2 regions of the Neobacillus sp. S1115 genome follow, and region 2 is predicted to be linked to the other one. Evidence: a T-box and tRNA genes for the amino acid it is inferred to sense, from the RefSeq annotation. Region 2 holds a T-box; the other holds one or more tRNA genes.
The links. A T-box is a leader RNA that pairs with one kind of tRNA and senses whether it is charged. The one in region 2 lies ahead of tyrS (tyrosine--tRNA ligase), so its partner is inferred to be a tRNA-Tyr.

Region 1 (9,070 bases), 780 kb from region 2:
TTCGGGGTTGTAGGACACTCAACATGGAGTTACAAAGGAACGGAGTAGATGAAGCGGTCTGGAAAGGCCGGCCATAGAAGGTAAAAGCCCTGTAGTTGAAACTTCGTTCCCTCCTGAGTGGATCCTGAGTACGGCCGGACACGTGAAATCCGGTCGGAAGCAGGGAGGACCATCTCCCAAGGCTAAATACTCCCTAGTGACCGATAGTGAACCAGTACCGTGAGGGAAAGGTGAAAAGCACCCCGGAAGGGGAGTGAAAGAGATCCTGAAACCGTGTGCCTACAAGTAGTCAGAGCCCGTTCATGGGTGATGGCGTGCCTTTTGTAGAATGAACCGGCGAGTTACGATTGCATGCGAGGTTAAGTTGAAGAGACGGAGCCGCAGCGAAAGCGAGTCTGAATAGGGCGAATTAGTATGTAGTCGTAGACCCGAAACCAGGTGATCTACCCATGTCCAGGGTGAAGTCCAGGTAACACTGGATGGAGGCCCGAACCCACGCACGTTGAAAAGTGCGGGGATGAGGTGTGGGTAGCGGAGAAATTCCAATCGAACTTGGAGATAGCTGGTTCTCTCCGAAATAGCTTTAGGGCTAGCCTCACGTAGTTAGAGTCTTGGAGGTAGAGCACTGTTTGGACTAGGGGCCCTCATCGGGTTACCGAATTCAGACAAACTCCGAATGCCAATGACTTATCCGTGGGAGTCAGACTGCGAGTGATAAGATCCGTAGTCAAAAGGGAAACAGCCCAGACCACCAGCTAAGGTCCCAAAGTATACGTTAAGTGGAAAAGGATGTGGAGTTGCTTAGACAACCAGGATGTTGGCTTAGAAGCAGCCACCATTTAAAGAGTGCGTAATAGCTCACTGGTCGAGTGACTCTGCGCCGAAAATGTACCGGGGCTAAACGTATCACCGAAGCTGTGGGTGGACACCTCATGGTGTCCGCGGTAGGAGAGCGTTCTAAGGGCGTTGAAGCTAGACCGTAAGGACTGGTGGAGCGCTTAGAAGTGAGAATGCCGGTATGAGTAGCGAAAGATGAGTGAGAATCTCATCCACCGTATGCCTAAGGTTTCCTGAGGAAGGCTCGTCCGCTCAGGGTTAGTCGGGACCTAAGCCGAGGCCGAAAGGCGTAGGCGATGGACAACAGGTTGATATTCCTGTACCACCTCTTTATCGTTTGAGTGATGGGGGGACGCAGGAGGATAGGGTAAGCGCACTGCTGGATATGTGCGTGCAAGCAGTTAGGCTGGTGAATAGGAAAATCCGTTCACCGAACAGGCTCGAGCTGTGATGCCGAGGGAATTATAGTACCGAAGTTCCTGATTCCACACTGCCAAGAAAAGCCTCTAGCGAGATAAAAGGTGCCCGTACCGCAAACCGACACAGGTAGGCGAGGAGAGAATCCTAAGGTGAGCGAGAGAACTCTCGTTAAGGAACTCGGCAAAATGACCCCGTAACTTCGGGAGAAGGGGTGCTTTTTGGGGTGAATAGCCCCGAAGAGCCGCAGTGAATAGGCCCAGGCGACTGTTTAGCAAAAACACAGGTCTCTGCAAAGCCGCAAGGCGAAGTATAGGGGCTGACGCCTGCCCGGTGCTGGAAGGTTAAGAGGAGGGGTTAGCGTAAGCGAAGCTCTGAATCGAAGCCCCAGTAAACGGCGGCCGTAACTATAACGGTCCTAAGGTAGCGAAATTCCTTGTCGGGTAAGTTCCGACCCGCACGAAAGGCGTAACGATCTGGGCACTGTCTCAACGAGAGACTCGGTGAAATTATAGTACCTGTGAAGATGCAGGTTACCCGCGACAGGACGGAAAGACCCCATGGAGCTTTACTGTAGCCTGATATTGAATTTTGGTACAGCTTGTACAGGATAGGTAGGAGCCTGAGATGCCGGAGCGCCAGCTTCGGTGGAGGCGTCGGTGGGATACTACCCTGGCTGTATTGAAATTCTAACCCGCACCCCTGATCGGGGTGGGAGACAGTGTCAGGTGGGCAGTTTGACTGGGGCGGTCGCCTCCTAAAGTGTAACGGAGGCGCCCAAAGGTTCCCTCAGAATGGTTGGAAATCATTCGCAGAGTGTAAAGGCACAAGGGAGCTTGACTGCGAGACCTACAAGTCGAGCAGGGACGAAAGTCGGGCTTAGTGATCCGGTGGTTCCGCATGGAAGGGCCATCGCTCAACGGATAAAAGCTACCCTGGGGATAACAGGCTTATCTCCCCCAAGAGTCCACATCGACGGGGAGGTTTGGCACCTCGATGTCGGCTCATCGCATCCTGGGGCTGTAGTCGGTCCCAAGGGTTGGGCTGTTCGCCCATTAAAGCGGTACGCGAGCTGGGTTCAGAACGTCGTGAGACAGTTCGGTCCCTATCCGTCGTGGGCGCAGGAAATTTGAGAGGAGCTGTCCTTAGTACGAGAGGACCGGGATGGACGCACCGCTGGTGTACCAGTTGTCTTGCCAAAGGCATCGCTGGGTAGCTATGTGCGGACGGGATAAGTGCTGAAAGCATCTAAGCATGAAGCCCCCCTCTAGATGAGATTTCCCATAGCGTCAAGCTAGTAAGATCCCTGAAAGATGATCAGGTTGATAGGTCAGAGGTGGAAGCGCGGTGACGTGTGGAGCTGACTGATACTAATCGATCGAGGACTTAACCAAAATCGAAAAGCGGAAGCGGCCGGTTAGCAACGTATGGCCTGGAGGACTTTGACTGAGATAAAGGAAACACGATGAGCGAAGCGAATCGATGTTGACTTATCGTAGGGAAAAGACCGAAGGACACTAGTTGCTGGACGCTGGAGCTAGACAATTATCAATGTAAAATGGTAACTCGTTCTTATCATACTTCTTCTTTATTATCTAGTTTTGAGGGAATGAAATCCCAATAATCAATATTATTACTTTGCGGGTGTGGCGGAATCGGCAGACGCGCTAGATTCAGGTTCTAGTGGTAGTAATACCGTATGGGTTCAAGTCCCTTTACCCGCACCAAAAAGATCAAAATGCGGAAGTAGTTCAGTGGTAGAACACCACCTTGCCAAGGTGGGGGTCGCGGGTTCGAATCCCGTCTTCCGCTCCAAACATGCCGGGGTGGCGGAACTGGCAGACGCACAGGACTTAAAATCCTGCGGTAGGTGACTACCGTACCGGTTCGATTCCGGTCCTCGGCACCATTTTCATTACGGGAAATAGCTTAGCTTGGTAAAGCACTACGTTCGGGATGTACGGGTTGTTAACTTCGAATCCTGTTTACCCGATTATCTAAAAGTATGGGGCCTTAGCTCAGCTGGGAGAGCGCCTGCTTTGCACGCAGGAGGTCAGCGGTTCGATCCCGCTAGGCTCCACCATTTTCATATTTTATTTTTGGCGGTGTAGCTCAGCTGGCTAGAGCGTACGGTTCATACCCGTAAGGTCGGGGGTTCGATCCCCTCCGCCGCTATTATTTTTTTTGCAAAATTTATAATGGAGGGGTAGCGAAGTGGCTAAACGCGGCGGACTGTAAATCCGCTCCCTCAGGGTTCGGCGGTTCGAATCCGTCCCCCTCCACCATTTATAGGGGCATAGTTTAAAGGTAGAACTAAGGTCTCCAAAACCTTCAGTGTGGGTTCGATTCCTACTGCCCCTGTCTATAGATTTTAAAAAGAACGCCTTCTGAATATTTTCAGGAAGGCGTTTTTTGTGCTAAATTGTATTGAACTAACAAATGGAACCTATTTCATTAAAACGCGTAAACTGGTGTAATTCAATGAAAAGGGGAAAAAAATGTTTTATGTAAGAGAAGTTTATCTGCTTGTTCCTGATAAGGTAAGTGATTTCAATGAAATTTTTGATGAACTTATTTATCCGGCTAAAATAAAAAGTGGGGCAAAAATTATCGGCCGCTGGATGACAAAAGGGAAAGAGGAAGTAACGATTATCTGGGAGTATCCGAGTCATAAAGAATATATAAAAATTGAAGAGCGTGTTATTAAAGATGAGTTGTATAAACAATTACAAAACCGCATTTCAAGTATAGACGAAATTTTTATAGATACTCGAAAAGACTATTTATCTTCATTGGGGGAATATACAAAAACAAAACAGACGATAACGGTTAGTGGGTATATTACAAATGAGAACCAAGAAACTTTATTAGTAAAAACGTATTGGAGAGCAGATACGTGGGAACTTCCTGGTGGTGGCGTTGATGAAGGAGAAACTTTAGACATGGCACTTGTTCGGGAGATTTTTGAGGAAACAGGCATTCAAGTTGAGTTGATTGGAGTATCGGGTGTGTATTCAAATGGAAGTACTGTTTCAATTGTTTTTCTTGGAAAGTATGCAGGCGGTGAGCCTAAAACATCCAAGGAGACCAAGGAAGTTCGATTCGTCAAACTCGATTCTTCCAATGTTTCACACTATATTAAGAGAGGTAAATTTATTCCCAGGGTGAAAGATGCAATGGAGGGAAATTGGGCTCCCTATGAAGCTTTCAAGGTCCGTCCATATGAATTATTAAAAAGAATGGAAGGTAATTTTGAAAAGGATTAAGTAATGTGCTGCCCGATTGACGCTGTGAACCTATTATAAATTTCTATTCAGCGCGCCAATTATCAAAATAATGAAAAAGACTGTGATATTTATCGACAATTAAAAGAATTCCTGTTATAATTATATACGTCTTTGATAATTATTTTTTATTATGGGCCTATAGCTCAGCTGGTTAGAGCGCACGCCTGATAAGCGTGAGGTCGATGGTTCAAGTCCATTTAGGCCCACTTCAATAGAGTAACTGTTTAAAACCGAGTCGATATGATTCGGTTTTTTTATTTGATTTTACCCGTTTTGGATAGCATAAAGGAAAAGAGTTTTGGAGGAAGACATTATGCCTGAACTGCCGGAAATGGAAAACTATAAGATTCTTTTAAGCCAAATGATTGCAGGTAAAACCATTACCGATGTCCAAGTTAACCGTGAAAAATCAATAAATGTGAATCCCGAACTTTTTAAAAGAACCGTACTTAATCAAAAAATAACCACCATCAATCGAAGGGGGAAACACCTTCTTTTTCAACTCCAAAATGGGCAGGTTCTGTTATTGCATCTAATGCTCGGCGGATGGATGTTTTATGGACAGGAAGCAGATAAACCTAAACGAACGATACAGGTTCAGCTTTCTTTCGGAAATGAACATTTATACTTTATTGGTCTGCGTCTGGGATATCTTCATTTATATTCCCATCAGGAAGCAGAAGAAAAACTTTCCCATCTAGGGCCGGAACCACTGAACAGCAGTTTTACACTAGATGAATTTATTAAACGAATTGGCAGCAAGCATGGCCGTTTGAAGACCACACTTTTGGATCAGGAGTTTATTGCAGGAATTGGCAATTGCTATTCTGCTGAAATCTGCTTTGATGCAAAAATTTTACCTACCAAAGACATTGATGACATTAATCCACCTAGCCGTTCACAATTGTTTCAATCGATGAAAAAAATTCTCCAAGTGGCCATTCAGAATGGTGGTTACATGGAAAATCCGATTTTCAAGGGTGATAAAAAAACGGGCGGTTTTAATCCACTATGCCAAGTATACGATCGCGAGGGAGAGAAATGCCGACGTTGCGAGGCAACAATCAAAATGGAAACAATCTCTTCCCGAAAAACTTTTTATTGTCCAGATTGTCAAAAGTAGTACTGTATCCTGCCGATTTCCGACGGGTTTTTTTATTAAAAGAAAAAATTAGCCAATTTGTCAAAATTATTGTTTCCGAATTTGTTTAAATGTACTATACTATATACAAATAAGTATAGCACATTTAAATATATATAACATATTTATTGTGAATAAGGTGGTGCTAATGATTAAACTCACCAAGCGTCAGGATGAAATTCTGCAGATTGTAAAGGAAAATGGCCCGATAACCGGTAAAGAAATTGCAGAGAAGCTTTCTGTTACCAGAGCGGCATTAAGACCGGACCTTGCAATCTTGACCATGTCTGGCAGTCTGGATGCCAGACCGCGTGTAGGCTATTTTTTTAATGACAAATTAGAAGTAAAACGGCAGGCGAAGAAGTTTATTCATCAAAAGGTATCTGATTTTAAGGCACATCCAATCGTGGTTGAAAAATCAACTTCTGTTTATAATGCGATTGTCCAGTTATTCCTCGAGGATGTTGGAACACTTTATGCGGTGGATACAGAAGGAAATTTGGCAGGAGTGATTTCCCGAAAGGATTTGCTCAGGGCTGCACTTGGGAACAAAAATCTGCAGGAATTGCCCGTAAGTGTCATTATGACAAGAATGCCTAATATTATCACGATTAATTCAGAGGAAACCTTGCTCGAAGCGGCCAAAAAAATGATTAATTTTCATATTGACTCCTTACCGGTAGTAAAGGAAGTCAATCATAAAAATAATACATATTTGTTGTTAGGGAGAATTACCAAAACGACAATAACAAAGGCCTATTTAGAATTTATGGAAGAAAAATAGATTAAGGGGAGTTGCTGCGATTTTGGTACAAAAGGAAGTTGTCTACGTAGTATCTGACTCGGTTGGTGAAACAGCTGAGCTCGTTGTAAAAGCGGTGGCAACACAGTTTAATGGTGGACAGGTAGAAATTCGCCGAAACTCATATGTAGACGACATTGAAGACATTGAAGATGTGATTATTTTGGCAAGAAAGGACCATTCCATCATTGCCTATACCATCGTTATTCCGGAATTAAAAGATTATTTAGATAAGCGTGCCATGGAAGAGGGGATAATGGCAGTGGACCTCCTCAACCCATTAATGAATGCATTTGCAACAAGGTTTAATAAACAGCCCCACCGCCAGCCTGGCCTAATGAGAAAATTAGACGAAGAATATTTCCGCAAAATCGAGGCGATTGAATTTGCCGTGAAATATGATGATGGGCGGGACCCAAGAGGCATTATGAAGGCCGATATTGTTTTAATCGGTGTGTCCCGGACTTCAAAAACGCCGCTGTCCATGTACCTTGCCCATAAGCGTTTTAAAGTGGCCAATGTGCCGTTAGTTCCAGAAGTGCCTCCACCAGATGAACTTTTTAAAATACCGAGAAAAAATTGTATCGGTTTAATTATTTCACCAGATAAATTAAATGAAATTCGCACTGAGCGCCTAAAAGCACTTGGGCTGGGCTCAAAGGCGAATTATGCAAGCTTCCAGAGAATTCTCGACGAACTAGATTATGCCGAAAAAATTATGAAACGCGTAGGCTGTCCAATCATAAATGTTTCGAATAAAGCGATTGAAGAAACTGCAGGATTAATTTTAGACGTTTTGAAAAAAGAGAGGAGCTTTTAAAACATGGGAAAATTCGTTTATTTATTTCATGAAGGCCATGGCAACATGCGTGATTTACTTGGGGGAAAGGGAGCGAATCTAGCAGAAATGACAAGAATCGGCCTGCCGGTTCCTTATGGTTTTACCATTACAACGCAAGCTTGTAATGCTTACTATGAATCTGATAAAACCATTCCAGCTTTAGTAGAATCCCAGACATTAGAGGCGTTAAGACTTTTGGAAGAAAAAATGGACAAAAAACTCGGTGACCCGCAGAATCCTTTACTTGTTTCTGTTCGATCCGGTTCAGTTTTTTCTATGCCTGGGATGATGGATACCATTTTAAATCTGGGGATGAATGACGAAACTGTTGTGGGTTTGGCAGCATTAACGAATAATCCACGATTTGCTTACGACTCTTATCGCCGTTTCATTCAAATGTTCAGCAACGTGGTCCTTGAAATTGATACGTATTATTTTGAACAATATTTAGAAGAGACACGCGAACACAAGGGGTATACCTCTGACCCTGATATGACTGCTGAAGACTGGAAGGAAGTCATTGTTGGCTATAAGGAAATTGTCAAAAAGCATACGCGTAAGGACTTCCCGCAAAATCCGAAAGAGCAGCTTTTCCTTGCCATCAATGCGGTATTCAATTCTTGGAATAATCAACGGGCGATTGTTTACCGCCGCTTAAATAAAATCCCGGATCACCTTGGAACGGCCGTTAATATCCAAAGCATGGTGTTTGGTAATATGGGGAACGACTCAGGTACAGGTGTTGCATTTACAAGAAATCCTTCCACCGGTGAGCATGTGCTTTATGGGGAATACTTAATAAACGCTCAAGGTGAAGATGTTGTTGCCGGTATCCGTACCCCACAGCCAATTGCCACCCTTAAGGACGAAATGCCAGGCGTTTACCAGCAGTTTTCTGACACATGCCATCGCCTTGAGCAGCATTACAAGGAAATGCAGGATATTGAATTCACAGTGGAACGCGGGAAGCTGTTCATCCTTCAAACTCGGAACGGAAAACGTACCGCCCAAGCAGCTATCCGCATAGCGGTTGAGATGGTGGAGGAAGGAATTATCGATAAAAAGACAGCGCTGCTTCGTGTTGATCCTGACCAATTAAACCAACTGCTGCACCGCCGAATCGATGACAAAGCTGAAAGAAGAATATTAGCTAAAGGTTTGCCGGCATCACCAGGCGCTGCAACCGGCCGGGTTGTTTTTGATGCCGATGAAGCGGAACAATTAGGAAATGAAGGTAAAAAGGTTATCCTTGTTTCTCCTGAAACGACGCCAGATGACATCCATGGTATGGTTGCAGCACAAGCTATTTTAACTAGCCGCGGTGGAATGACAAGCCACGCTGCCGTGGTTGCCCGGGGTATGGGGAAAGCTTGTATTTGCGGCTGTGAAGCCTTAAAGATTGACATGAAAGCAAAACAATTCAGTGTGGGTGACACGGTTGTTAAACATGGTGATATTATCACGGTTGATGGTTCAACAGGTGAAATTATGCTTGGTGAAATCCCAATGATCGACCCTGAATTATCTGACGAGTTCCAGCAGCTTCTTGCTTGGGCAGACCAAGAACGCAAAATAGGTGTCCGTGCCAATGCCGATAATCCTGAGGATGCTAAGAAATCATTTGAATTCGGTGCCGGCGGAATTGGATTGTGCCGGACAGAGCATATGTTTATGGATTTAAAGAGGATTCCAATCGTTCAAAAAATGATTTTAGCAGAAACCTATAGTGAGAGAATGGAAGCACT
Region 2 (9,070 bases):
TTCCTCAAGAACTTTTACGGTCGGATTCCCCAACCGCGAATAAACAAAACCCTCTTCCACACCGGCAAACCGCTTTTCTCCTTGTTCCGCATCGGCAAATGTAAAGGTAGATGTTTGATACAACGGTGGCACTAAGCTTCCTTGGTGTTGCTCGGGACAATAACCGGCATGAATCACTTCCGTTTCAAATCGGGCTTTCTTCATTTCCAAAATGCAAGTCCCCTCCTGACTGAAACCGATTTCAATTCTCTGTAGTATATGTATAATAAAATTGGTCTGTTAAAATCACCTTATCTGAATGACTTCAGTGTTATAATAAAAATTAGCTTGACTTACCACGAATAAAAATTATATAATACTCTTTGTGTAAAATATTGCAGCCTATGAAACGATTTTAGCTGTTCCATTTTGTTCCTCGCGAGAGCTTCTTGCGAAGGTGCATCGCGTAACCCTTAGCTGCTAGGGCGATGGTGCATGAAAACAAAATGGCTGTTATCGATGTTTCGTTACGGTTTTTATTTTACCAAAATAAAAACTTAAAGGAGGAGTCATTCATGGCTCGATATACCGGCCCAAGCTGGAAACTATCCCGTCGTCTTGGAATCTCTCTAAGCGGCACAGGTAAAGAATTAGAAAAGCGTCCTTACGCTCCTGGACAACATGGTCCAAACCAACGCAAAAAGCTTTCTGAATACGGATTGCAGTTACAAGAGAAGCAAAAGCTTCGTCATATGTACGGTGTTAATGAGCGTCAATTCCGCAACCTATTCGACAGAGCTGGCAAATTAGGCGGCGTTCATGGCGAAAACTTCATGGTTCTTCTTGAGTCTCGTCTTGATAACGTAGTTTATCGTTTAGGTCTTGCACGCACTCGCCGTGCGGCTCGTCAATTAGTTAACCATGGCCACATCTTAGTTGATGGCGCTCGCGTTGATATCCCATCATACCGCGTTGCTGCTGGCCAAACTATCAGCGTTCGTGAAAAATCTCGCAACCTTGATGTAATCAAAGAAGCAATCGAAGCAACTAACTTCGTTCCTGATTATTTAACTTTCGATGCTGACAAATTAGAAGGTACTTTCACTCGCTTACCAGAGCGATCTGAATTACCTGCTGAAATTAACGAAACTCTTATCGTCGAGTTCTACTCTCGTTAATTTGTATTTAGCATTTGTAAAGCCCCAGAATTTCTATTCTGGGGCTTTTTTATGTTTTTTGAAAATGCATTTGGAAATAAAAAACAGGAGTCCCAAAATCTAATTTTGAGACCCCCATTAAATGTTATTGTTGAGTTAAAACTCCTACTTCCACTACATTTGAAGGTGCGGATTCATTTCCTGCAATATCAACTGCCGTTACATAGAAGCTTCCATTTCCAACATTATAGGATAGTGAGGAACCGCTGTTGATGCTTGCGATCTTCGCTCCAAAAAATCCACCCTGATAGACACGGTAGCCGACGATATCATTGTCTGCCGGTGCGCTCCATGTGAGGGTATTGCCGGATGCGGCCAAGGTGACACTGTCCGGTTTCTTGCCGTTATCGGCCATTTTAGCACCTGAGACAAACACATTGTCCCATCTGCCCCTGTTTGGAATAAGCTGGCTGATATTTTTAAAGTCATTGCCTACCATTCTGTTGATAAAGTCTGGGTTTAAGATTGTTCCATACTGGGTAAACTCTTTTGGTGTGGAATCAAGAGCCAGATATTTACTATTTCCGATCGTTACATAATTTCCTTCGATTAAACTATCATCAACTTTCGTAGGAACATCTTTGGCATTGAAATAATCACTCTCAACCAAGCCTGCCTTTGAACAGGCCGCTGACGGAAGCATGCCAGAAACTGCGCAATAGGAGGTTTTAACAATTCCTTCAGGCATTTGGAAGCTTTCTTTTGGAGCAACTAAATCCGGTTTAATTTTATGTGCCGCATTCATCAGTTCAGCCCAAAGATTATTGGTCCGCTGACTGTAAGACATTCCGCTGGTTTTTAAAGATTTCTGCGTATCATATCCAGTCCAAATTCCAAGTGTTACATTCGGGTTGAAGGCAACAAACCACGAATCAAAATAATTGTTACCAGTACCGGTTTTTCCTGCCCAATCAGCACTGAAATTCAGTTTGCTCTTTACACCTGCTGCTGTACCCATATTTATTACATCCCGCATCATATCAATGGTCAAGAATGCAGTCTGAGGTTTAAAGACATCAACAGGTTTTACTTCATGCTGATAGATAATTTTACCGTCCTTGTCGACAATTTTATCGATCAGGTAAGCATCGATAAATTTCCCGCCATTGGCAAAGGTACTAAAAGCATTTGTATTTTCTTCAACAGTTACGCCGTTATCCAAAGACCCGATAGAGGTAGCGAGATTCGTGTAGTCCCCCTTTGTTAGCGAGGTAAAGCCCATCTTTTCCAGATACTGTGCTGGACGCTGGTCCACGATTTCAGAGTATAGCTTTACAGCCGGCACGTTATAGGATTTGGCCAAAGCATACCGTGCTGATACTAGCCCGCTATATCTTTTGTCATAGTTATGAGGCCATGGTGTACTTTTGCTTTTATCCAGTCTAAGTTCGACATCCGGCAGCGGGGTTCCCGGCGCCGCTTTTCCGAGTTCAATAGCCGGCCCGTAAACGAGCAGCGGCTTCATCGTCGAACCGTTCTGGCGGACTGCACTGGTAGCGTGATTGAGCTGCTGTTTATTATAATCTCTGCCGCCAACAAAGCTGATGATTTTGCCGGTACTATTTTCAATCAGTTCTGCACCGACCTCAACAGGTTCCATTACGGTTTTCTTTTCACCGGTTTCCGGGTCTTCTTTTTCCTCCGGTTTATCTGGTCCGTAATATTTGTAGTTATCTTTTACCACCTGCATGGCATCATATATATCTTTGTTAATAGTTGTATGAATTTGATAGCCATTTTGCCGCAGGTCATGGCTGGCCATCGTCTTATACTTGTAATAAAGGTTTTCATCTTGTTTTAAATCTTTTTCTGTATGGCCATCTTTCTTAGCCAATACCGTTGTCAGAACATCTATGGCCCGTTTCTCAATTTCAAATGTCACCCAAGGATAGTTATCAAGCGGATTTGGTACTGACGGAGTAAAATCCTTTGTAATGTCATAGGCAGACGCTTCTGCGTATTGCTTTTCATTAATATATCCGCCATCGTACATTCTTTTTAAAACTGTTTTCATTCTTGTTATGCCCGGCTCCAGATTATTCTTCACTGTGCCTTCTCGTGTAAATGGGGTATAACCAAACGGGCTTTGCGGCAGTCCTGCAATAAAAGCAGCCTCCGGCAGTGTAAGCTCACTAGCATTTTTTCCAAAGATCCCTTTTGCTGCGGCCTGGACACCGGCGATGTTCTGCCCTGATGAATTTCTGCCAAGAGTCGCCACATTTAAGTAGGCTTCAAGAATTTCCTTTTTATCGAAAAATTTCTCCAAACGAAGAGCCAACAAAATTTCATTTGCTTTTCTTTGGAAGGAAACCTCATTGGTTAGAATTTGGTTTTTAATTAATTGCTGTGTCAGCGTGCTTCCGCCCGATTGGATAGGAGAATTGGTCACTTCCTGAAAAAGGGCTCGAAAAACGGCCTTTGGGACGACCCCTTTGTGCTCGTAAAAATATTCGTCCTCCGTAGCGATTACAGCATTGATTACGTTATCGGAGACCTGATTCAATTTGACCTCATCACGGACCAGGTCAGACCGTAGTTTTCCAAGATAAACATTATCAGCAAAATATAAGTCCGACGTTTCCGTATAGTTGTAAATATCTTTTTTCATACCTTCGTATGAACGCACAGGCTCATCCTTGACGAGCGAGGCAAAATAACCGGCGCCAACACCTGTTGCAAAAGCCCCTCCAAGGATTACAACCGTTAATAAAAGCAGAAACAGGTTCCAGAAAACCTGATACGTAATCCTGGCACCTTTGACGGTTTTTTTATGAGTAATAAAATTTAGGAGGGAATCAGCTTTTTCCTTCCATATTTGCCACTTTTCTTTCATAGCATCACCTCTAATAAAATCACATCCATTATAGCATATCGGTGGTATAAAATTTGACAAGCTTCTACATTTTTCTGAAATTTCCATTTTACCGTTTGACTTTATCTTTAATATATGTTAAAAAATCAATAAGCATTTTTTTATAATTTAAGGCTTTGAAGGGAATCAATTGTAGTTCTTCTATCCCTGTAAATAGAGAGGCAGCGGCCGGTGAAAGCTGCCACATATAGAAGAGTGAATTACATCCTGGAGCTTTCTCTGTGAAGAAACAGTAGCGGAGAACGGTTTAAACCGTTACTTTTTCAAGTTGGAGGAATTTCCTCAAGCTGGGTGGTACCGCGTATATTTTACGTCCCTGCATAATTGCAGGGGCGTTTTTATTTTTTATTGGAGGTTTTGAGTAATGAACTTATTAGAGGATTTGAAATGGCGGGGCATTATTTATCAGCAAACAGATGAAGAAGGGTTGCAAAATCTTTTAGATAACGAAAAAATTTCCCTCTATTGCGGGACAGACCCAACCGCTGACAGTCTTCATATCGGCCATTTGGTGCCGTTTTTAACACTAAGGAGATTCCAGCAGCATGGACATCGTCCGCTTGTATTGGTCGGAGGCGCAACTGGGCTGATTGGCGACCCGAGCGGTAAAAGCGAAGAACGAAAGCTGCAAACAATCGAAGCGGTACAGAAAAACGTTGAAGGCATTAAAAAGCAATTAGCGGCCATTTTTGAGTTTGAAGGAGAAAATGGCGCAGTTATGGTCAACAACTACGACTGGACCGAGCCCATGAGTGTCATTGCCTTCCTGCGTGATATCGGCAAGCATATCGGTGTCAACTACCTGCTGGCAAAGGATACGATTGCCTCTAGGCTTGAAACAGGGATCTCTTTTACTGAGTTCACCTACACGATTTTACAGGCGATGGATTTCAACCATTTATATGATCATTATAACTGCAAATTACAGGTTGGCGGCAGTGACCAGTGGGGGAACATTACCTCAGGTCTTGAGTTAATTCGGAAAATGCATAACGAAGAGACGAAAGCCTTTGGGCTGACGATTCCGCTTGTAACCAAATCCGACGGTACCAAGTTTGGAAAATCAGAAGGCGGCGCTATCTGGCTCGACCCGGAAAAAACCACTCCTTACGAGTTCTATCAGTTCTGGATTAACACAGCCGATGCCGATGTGGTGAAATACTTGAAGCTGTTTACCTACCTTTCTCGTGAGGAAATTGAACAATTAGAAGTCTGTGTCCAAGAAGAGCCGCATCTCCGTAAAGGCCAAAAGGCACTGGCGGAAGAGATGACACGTCTGATTCACGGAGAGGATGCCTTGCAGCAGGCCATCAAGATTTCCGAAGCACTATTTAGCGGAGACGTTCGCAGTTTATCGGCTGCTGAAATCAAGCAGGGCTTTAAAGATGTACCGTCTTACGCGCTGCAAAATGAAGAGGAAAATAATTTGGTTGAGCTATTAGTAGCGGCAAAGATCTCTCCTTCCAAGCGCCAGGCTCGTGAAGATATTTCAAATGGTGCCATTGCCATTAATGGAGAAAAGGTAACTGATACCTCTTATACTCTTCAGGAAACTGACAAAATTGAAGGCCAGTTTACGATTGTCCGAAGAGGGAAAAAGAAATATACGTTAATTAAATATTAATTGGTATAAAGGGGCTTTGGGACTGCAACCCAAAGTCCTTTTTATTTGTAACAGCTTTTTTCTTTTCAACGTCAATATATAAAAAGGAAATTTGGAGGTGAAAGTAGTGAGAATTTTAGTACACGCTGTTTTTATCCTTCTCATTGGCTTGGTTACGTTTTTTGGCCTTGGACCGGTTCTTATGGCAGATGGAAGCATGCAGGAAAGATTGGTTACGGGAGTAATTATTTTGGTAATCTATCTAATCTTGGGATTCGGCTATCGAAAGGGAATTAGCTGGGCCAAACGCAAACGGAATTAGCATATATCAGCGAATTTTTGCCATTTATCAGCAGATTTCTAAATATATCAGCGAATTCCTGATACATATCAGCGGATTTTCAAATATATCAGCGAATTCTCCAATATATCAGCAAATCCAAAAGAAGGATTTAATACCAACAAAAAAAAGAGGCTGCTCCAGTCATCAATTGGATTCAGCCTCTATCTTTATATCTTTAAAAATTAATCTTCCATCGTCGATAAATCACCAGTCGGCAAATTTAACTCCCATGCTTTCAAAACACGTCTCATGATCTTGCCGCTTCGTGTTTTTGGTAGCTTGTCACGGAAATCAATTTCACGAGGTGCGGCATGTGCTGCCAGACCTTTTTTGACGAACTGTCTAATTTCCTCTTTAAGCTCTTCAGTTGCTACATAACCATCTCTTAACGCGATGAAGGCTTTAATAATTTCCCCGCGCACAGGATCCGGTTTTCCGATAACCCCTGCTTCAGCAACTGCTGGGTGTTCAACAAGCTTGCTTTCCACTTCAAATGGACCTACACGCTCTCCAGATGTCATGATGACGTCATCGACGCGGCCTTGGAACCAGAAGTAGCCATCCTCATCCATGTACGCAGAATCTCCAGAGACATACCAGTCTCCTGGCATGAAATATGACTCATATTTCTCAGGATTGTTCCAGATCGTATGCATCATCGAAGGCCAGCCTTTTTTAATTGCAAGGTTCCCCATTCTGTATGGCGGAAGCTCGTTACCTTGATTATCAACAATCGCCGCCTCAACGCCAGGGATTGGCTTACCCATCGAACCAGGCTTGATTTCCATGCAAGGATAGTTACTGATTAACTGTGCACCGGTTTCAGTCATCCACCAGTTATCATGAATTCTCTTATTGAATACCTTAGCACCCCATTTAACCACTTCTGGGTTTAATGGCTCACCAACACTCAAGACATGGCGAAGACTGCTTAAATTAAATTTCTTAACCAGCTCGTCCCCCGCTCCCATCAGCATCCGGAATGCTGTTGGTGCACTGTACCAAACCGTAACACCGAAGTCTTCAATCATTTGATACCAGGCTTCTGGGCTGAAACGTCCGCCGACAATAACATTCGAAGTACCAGTCAGCCATGGGCCAAAGATACCGTACGAAGTTCCTGTCACCCAGCCTGGGTCTGCTGTACACCAGTAAACATCATCCTCTTTTAAATCAAGAACCCATTTAGCTGTTTGATAATGCTGAATCATCGCATTATGCACATGCAGTACGCCCTTTGGCTTTCCAGTGGACCCAGAAGTGTAATGCAGGATTAATCCATCTGTCCGCTCAACCCATTCAATCTTCAGCTCTTTGCTGGCAGTCTCAAATTTTTCTAAAAAGTTAATACAATTCCCTTGTTCCTCCACATTTTTTCCAACGAGGAAAATATGCTTTAATGCCGGTAAATCCTGCACAGGTACACGGCTTAATAATTCTGGTGTAGTTACTAATACTTTTGCTTCACTGTCTTGCAGACGATCCCTGACAGCCCCTTCCATAAAGGCTTCAAACAACGGGCCAACAATCGCACCAAGCTTAATTGCTCCTAAAACAGTAAAATAAAGTTCTGGAGAACGCGGCATGAAAATAAAGACACGGTCGCCTTTTTCGACATCGCCGTAATTTTTCAGCACATTCCCGGCTTTATTGGAAAGCTCCTTCATTTCCTTAAAAGTATATTTTTCATTTCTCGAAGCATCACGATAATATAATGCCACCTTATTTTTTCTATACGTACCCGCGTGGCGGTCAATCGCCTCGTAAGCCATATTAACACGGCCTGTCTCACTCCAAGAGAATTCCTTTTCTGTATCTTTCCAGTCAAAATTCTTATATGTTTCTTCATAGTTTCGCAAATTGAAATCCCCTTGGACTACTGGCAGCGCTTCCACTTTCATTCCTATCTCCCCCTCTGAAGTATTTGAAATAATTATAGTACAAATAATAACTATTCACAATTTTAAAAAAACATTTTTTTAAAAAAATATAAACCTAGTGTTTAATTTTTCGAAAATTTAGTGAAAAATCTTTAAAGATATTAATTTCATGTATAATAGAATTGAAGTACCTAGATTTTTTCCAGGGGTGACCAAATGGAGCACAAAAAAACCTATAATGCTAAGGAATTAAAAACTCCTCAAGGCAAATTAATTATTGAAGGCCCTGTCACTGCAGAAAAATTAGCAGGCTATGATTTTCATGAAGACCTTGTTGCGTTTCGCCCCCCTGCCCAGCAGCACGAGGCATTAATCGGGATCGCCGATTTACCGGAAGGAAGAATTATTATTGCGCGGCATCAAAATACAATCGTCGGTTATGTTACCTATTTATACCCGGACCCTCTCGAACGCTGGTCGGAAGGAAAGATGGATAATTTAATAGAATTGGGCGCTATCGAGGTGATCCCTCAATTTAGAGGCTGTGCCGTCGGTAAAAACCTCCTGATTGTTTCGATGATGGATGATGCCATGGAAGACTATATTATCATCACCACCGAGTATTATTGGCATTGGGATTTAAAAGGAACCAAACTCAATGTTTGGGAATATCGAAAGATCATGGAGAAAATGATGAATGCCGGCGGATTGGAATGGTATGCGACCGATGACCCGGAAATCTGCTCCCACCCAGCCAACTGCTTGATGGCCAAAATGGGCAAACGAATTGATCATGAATCCATTCAGCGTTTCGACCGTCTTCGTTTTATGAATCGTTTTATGTATTAAACATGATTGAACTATAGAGAATTGGGGGAAATCCTATGATCGTGGAAGAAATTATGCAATCGGATGTAGCTGCCCTCTCTCCCACTGATACCATTGCAGACGCCATGGCATTAATGGAATTAAGGAAAATTCGCCACATCCCAATTATTGATAAAGATGGGCACCTGGTTGGTCTTGTTACCGTTGCTAAAATAAGAGAGGCTACACCGTCCATTTTTCATGCAAATGAACACCCAGAAATTTTGAAAAAACCCCTAGATACGATAATGGAAAAAAACGTCATCACAAGCCATCCCCTGGATTTTGTTGAAGAGATCGCCGCTCTTT

Region 1: it has a tRNA-Tyr gene. The T-box ahead of tyrS (tyrosine--tRNA ligase) is inferred to sense a tRNA for this amino acid. The anticodon was not compared.

Annotation. Positions count from the first base shown of each region.
Region 1 is NZ_AP038275.1:4,169,247-4,178,316, reverse strand. Features, by position in the region: rRNA gene ACZ5B7_RS20200 (23S ribosomal RNA) at 1-2,648, shown strand, start outside; tRNA gene ACZ5B7_RS20195 (tRNA-Leu) at 2,895-2,981, shown strand; tRNA gene ACZ5B7_RS20190 (tRNA-Gly) at 2,995-3,069, shown strand; tRNA gene ACZ5B7_RS20185 (tRNA-Leu) at 3,075-3,163, shown strand; tRNA gene ACZ5B7_RS20180 (tRNA-Ala) at 3,262-3,337, shown strand; tRNA gene ACZ5B7_RS20175 (tRNA-Met) at 3,356-3,429, shown strand; tRNA gene ACZ5B7_RS20170 (tRNA-Tyr) at 3,455-3,539, shown strand; tRNA gene ACZ5B7_RS20165 (tRNA-Trp) at 3,545-3,615, shown strand; gene ACZ5B7_RS20160 (NUDIX hydrolase) at 3,753-4,520, shown strand; tRNA gene ACZ5B7_RS20155 (tRNA-Ile) at 4,674-4,747, shown strand; gene mutM (bifunctional DNA-formamidopyrimidine glycosylase/DNA-(apurinic or apyrimidinic site) lyase) at 4,855-5,664, shown strand; gene ACZ5B7_RS20145 (helix-turn-helix transcriptional regulator) at 5,831-6,466, shown strand; gene ACZ5B7_RS20140 (pyruvate, water dikinase regulatory protein) at 6,489-7,304, shown strand; gene ppdK (pyruvate, phosphate dikinase) at 7,308-9,070, shown strand, end outside.
Region 2 is NZ_AP038275.1:4,945,589-4,954,658, forward strand. Features, by position in the region: gene megL (methionine gamma-lyase) at 1-204, opposite strand, end outside; gene rpsD (30S ribosomal protein S4) at 555-1,157, shown strand; gene ACZ5B7_RS24220 (transglycosylase domain-containing protein) at 1,282-4,029, opposite strand; T-box leader at 4,176-4,389, shown strand; gene tyrS (tyrosine--tRNA ligase) at 4,433-5,692, shown strand; gene ACZ5B7_RS24230 (DUF6954 family protein) at 5,799-5,993, shown strand; gene acsA (acetate--CoA ligase) at 6,197-7,915, opposite strand; gene ACZ5B7_RS24240 (GNAT family N-acetyltransferase) at 8,111-8,743, shown strand; gene ACZ5B7_RS24245 (acetoin utilization AcuB family protein) at 8,779-9,070, shown strand, end outside.